One region of the Hydrogenophaga pseudoflava genome, then DNA from elsewhere that is predicted to be linked to it. Evidence: predicted binding sites of a transcription regulator. Region 1 holds the regulator's gene; the other holds the start of a gene.

What was found. The regulator FNR, encoded in region 1, switches genes on or off when oxygen is low (the NO sensors DNR and NnrR bind a similar motif). The targets are predictions, from matches to a motif close to TTGATNNNNATCAA.
Region 2: clpB (ATP-dependent chaperone ClpB) is a predicted target of FNR. The motif match lies at 1,004-1,017, and genes of this name have one in related genera.

Annotation. Positions count from the first base shown of each region.
Region 1 is NZ_CP037867.1:3,129,105-3,131,269, forward strand. Features, by position in the region: gene hemN (oxygen-independent coproporphyrinogen III oxidase) at 1-453, opposite strand, end outside; gene fnr (fumarate/nitrate reduction transcriptional regulator Fnr) at 631-1,350, shown strand; gene HPF_RS14975 (hypothetical protein) at 1,429-1,722, opposite strand; gene HPF_RS14980 (FixH family protein) at 1,771-2,007, opposite strand; gene ccoG (cytochrome c oxidase accessory protein CcoG) at 2,101-2,165, opposite strand, start outside.
Region 2 is NZ_CP037867.1:2,054,689-2,056,853, reverse strand. Features, by position in the region: gene clpB (ATP-dependent chaperone ClpB) at 1-913, opposite strand, end outside; gene HPF_RS09995 (GNAT family N-acetyltransferase) at 1,056-1,811, opposite strand; gene moaE (molybdopterin synthase catalytic subunit MoaE) at 1,825-2,165, opposite strand, start outside.

The DNA of each region.
Region 1 (2,165 bases):
GCGGGGGTCGACCTCAATGGAGTACTCGCCTCCGGGCACGAGAGTGAAGTTGCGCCGGATCATCGTCAGCAGATCTTCCAGCTCGGCGTCGGACAGGAAGGTCGGCGTCCCTCCTCCCAGATGCAGCTGGGACACGGCATGCCCCTTGCCGAAATGCTGCACCTGCAACTCCACCTCACGCGACAGATACCGCAGGTACTCCGCAGCCCTCTCGTGGTGCTTGGTAATGACCTTGTTGCAGGCACAGTAGTAGCAAACGGACTCGCAGAAAGGAATATGGACGTACAGCGACAACGGCAGCGCGAGCGAGCCTGCCCGACGCTGTTCCAGCGCCTGGATGTAGTCGCTCTCCGTGAACGCTTCTACAAAGCGGTCCGCGGTGGGGTACGAGGTGTAGCGGGGCCCCGGGATGTCGAATCGCTTGAGCAATTCGTCTGAAATGGCGTGACTCACAAACAATTCTCCAGTTCTCAGCGCGAATGTGCACCAAGGCAGAAATCGCACCCTTGATCAAGATCAAGGGCCGTCCAAGCCCCGGGTTTTCCCCCATGCGTGCAACGAGGATGAGCGCGCCCGCCTTGCTGGCACTTGTGGCCATGCGTTAAGCTTCGGGAGAAATCTGGAAGATTTATGGACATTCACAGCATCAAAGTCGCCTGTTCCAGCTGCAACCTTCGGGAGTTGTGTTTGCCAATGGGCCTCAATCCCGAGGAAATGGGCAAGCTGGACACCGTGATCTCCACGCGCAGGAGGATCAAGCGGGGAACCGCGCTGTTCAACACCGGCGACAAGTTCACTTCGCTCTACGCAGTGCGCTCGGGCTTCTTCAAAACCTGCGTGACCACGGCCGATGGGCGAGACCAGGTCACCGGCTTCCAGATGACCGGAGAAATCATCGGCATGGACGGCATCGTCAGCGACCGCCATTCCTGCGACGCGATTGCGCTTGAGGACGCCGAGGTCTGTGTGATGCCGTTTGACCAGGTCGAGGAACTCTCGCGGGAGTTCACCACACTGCAACACCATGTCCACAAGATCATGAGCCGGGAAATCGTCCGCGATCACAGTGTCATGCTGCTGCTGGGCAGCATGCGTGCCGAGGAACGTCTCGCAGCGTTCCTTCTCAATCTCGTCCAGCGTCTGCATGCACGAGGTTTCTCGCAGTCAGAGCTCATCCTTCGGATGACCCGGGAGGAGATTGGAAGTTACCTGGGCATGAAGCTCGAGACCGTGAGCAGGACTTTCTCGAAGTTCGTTGAGGAAGGCACCATCGAAGTCAAACAACGCTACGTACACATCAAGAACACCGATGCACTCAAGCAGATCGTGAACCCTCAGAGCTGCCGTTGAGTCTGGGCGTTTGAACGAAAGAAACCCCGCTTGGGCCCAAGGCCTGAGCGGGGTTTCTCTTTGTGTGCAATCCGAGGGTTAGCCGCACCCGCCGTTGCGGGCGCAGTCCCGGGGGCGCTCCGCTTCGGGAACCGGGCAGCGGTTGACTTCGAACGGAGACATGGACAACAGGGTGGTCAGCGCGCTCGATGCCATGGTGACGCCCCAGAACACAAAGAACGCCAAGGTGTAGATGGCTTGGCGAGACAACTCCAGGGGGCTGCCGAACCAATGGAGATCACCAGGGTCGACCATGGCGAAAACAACCATCTCAAGCACAGCAGCCACCAGAAAGGCAGGCCAGGCTATCCACATCCACCGCTGAGCATTCATGATGCGTCTCCTTCACTCCTGTGTTGTCACATCCGGCGGTGTGGCGTCCTACTTGGAGGGTGCCGCCGGGACGACGGGAGAGGCGGCGTGATTGCGGGCCTGATGGGCCGGCTGCAACTTGGCCATCGCATCGACCTTGGCCTGCCCTTCCAGCCGCTGAGCCGCCGCAAGATCCCTTTCGTAGTCGGACTTGTTGAGCACAGGGTCCGGATTCTTCACCGCGATGACCACGGTGACCAAGCCGGCAACGATCACCAGCAAAGGACCTCCCACCACCATCCACATGTGCGGGACTTTCCACCAGGGCGTGCTTGGCGCGCGGTCGACTGGACGAGGTATTGCTGACATGACTTGTTCCATAAGGCGTGTAATTTCAGTTTAGCGCGGAACGATGAAGACCGCCTTCTCCACCACCTCGGACGCATCAGCGGCGGTGGACCGGA
Region 2 (2,165 bases), 1.1 Mb from region 1:
CGCCGCGCGCCAGCGCGGGCTTGAGCATGTTGCCGGCGTCGATGGCGCCCTCGGCCTTGCCGGCGCCCACCATGGTGTGGATCTCGTCAATGAACAGGATGATGCGGCCTTCGTCCTGCGCCACTTCCTTGAGCACCGACTTCAGGCGCTCCTCGAACTCGCCGCGGTACTTGGCACCGGCCAGCAGGCCCGCCATGTCCAGCACCAGCACGCGCTTCTCGCGCAGGGTCTCGGGCACCTCGCCGTTGACGATGCGCTGCGCCAGGCCTTCGACGATGGCCGTCTTGCCCACGCCGGGTTCGCCGATCAGCACCGGGTTGTTCTTGCTGCGGCGCTGCAGCACCTGGATGGCGCGGCGGATTTCGTCATCACGGCCGATCACCGGATCCAGCTTGCCCGCGCGGGCGCGCTCGGTCAGGTCCAGGGTGTATTTCTTCAGCGCCTCGCGCTGGCTCTCACCTTCGGGCGAATCCATCTTCTGGCCGCCGCGCACGGCCTCGATGGCCGCCTCCAGGCTCTTGCGCGAGAGGCCGTTCTCGTTGGCGATGCGGCCGATCTCACCCTTCTGGTCAGCCACGGCGAGCAGGAACAGCTCGCTGGCGATGAAGGCGTCGCCGCGCTTGATGGCTTCCTTCTCGGTCGCCTGCAGCAGCTTGATCAGGTCCGGGCCGGGCTGCACCTGCTCCTGGCCCTGCACCTCGGGCAGGCGGTTGACCGCCTCCTCGGTGGCCTTGGTCAGGCCCGGCACATTGACCCCCGCACGCTGCAGCAGCGACTTCGGCCCATCGGCCTGGCGCAGCATGGCCAGCAGCAGGTGGGCCGGTTCGATGTAGGCGTGGTCCTTGCCCAGGGCCAGGCTCTGGGCTTCGCCCAGGGCTTCCTGGAACTTGGTGGTGAGTTTGTCGAGACGCATGTTGTGACGCTCCGAAATGCTTGAACTGACGGGCATGTGGCGCTGACCGCCCTCATTTCAAGACCTTGCGCCGGTCGGGGTCAAGCGGCCTTGACCCGCATCAAAGCCGCTGCGCCCCGTGCAGCGGGCGCGCGAGGGGGGCTTACCCTGCTCTCCAGTAGGCGTAGGACCAGGCGGTGGCCATGCCGGCGCGGCGGTAGAGCGCCAAGGCGGGCTCGTTGGAAGCGTCCACCTGCAGAAAGACCCGTGTGATGCCCCGCCGCTGTGCCTCCAGCGCCATCGCGTGGATCATCCGCCCCGCCAGCCCCCGGCCCCTCTGGCGGGCGGCCGTGCGCAGGCCGTGCATGCTCAGCCAGCCCTGGGCATAACAGGCGGCGCCGCAGGCCAGGGTCTCGCCGCCCTGTCGCAGGCTGGCGAACAGCGTGCCCTCGGCGCGGGACAGCGCCTTCGAGCGGCTCGCGCCGTCCACCGGGTCCATGCCCTCGCCCAGAAACATGGCCATCCAGGCCGCATCAGGTCGCGGGTCCAGCGACACCCCGTCGGCGTTCGGCGCCAGCGCCAGCAGGCCGTCCAGCGCACCGGTCTGGGTCAGGGTGGGTTGCTCGCGCCGGAAGCCCTGGGCCCTGAGCTCGGGCCACCAGGGCTCAAACGCCGGCACATCGGGCAGGCGCAACACCGGTCGCAGACCGGCCTTCCGGTAACGCTGCGCGATGGTGCCGATGAGCGCCGGGTCGTGGGGCCCATGGTGCAGAGGCACCGCACTGTGGGCGCGGCCGACCGTGCCGGGGTCCATGGGCAGCAGCCAGCCGTCGATGGCGTCGATCTGCTCGGGCGCCACCGCCGTGAGCGTGGCGCGTTCGATGGATTCGATGTCGGCGGCGGTCGGCGAAGTGGCCATCAACACCACGGCGTCAGGCGTTGTTCGAGGCGATGCCCCACTTCGCCAGCGCCGCATCGTCGCTGACCCGCGCATCCACCCAGCGCGCCCCTTCGGGCGTCTGTTCCTTCTTCCAGAACGGCGCCTGGGTCTTGAGGTAGTCCATCAGGAACTCACAGGCCTGGAAGCTCTCGCCACGGTGGGCCGATGTCACGGCCACCAGCACAATCTGGTCCAGCGGCTGCAGCAGGCCGACGCGGTGGATGACCCGGGCGCCGAGGATGTCGAAGCGCCGGAACGCCTCGTCGATCATCTGCTCGATGGACTTCTCCGTCATGCCCGGGTAATGCTCCAGCTCCAGGGTGCTGACGCTCT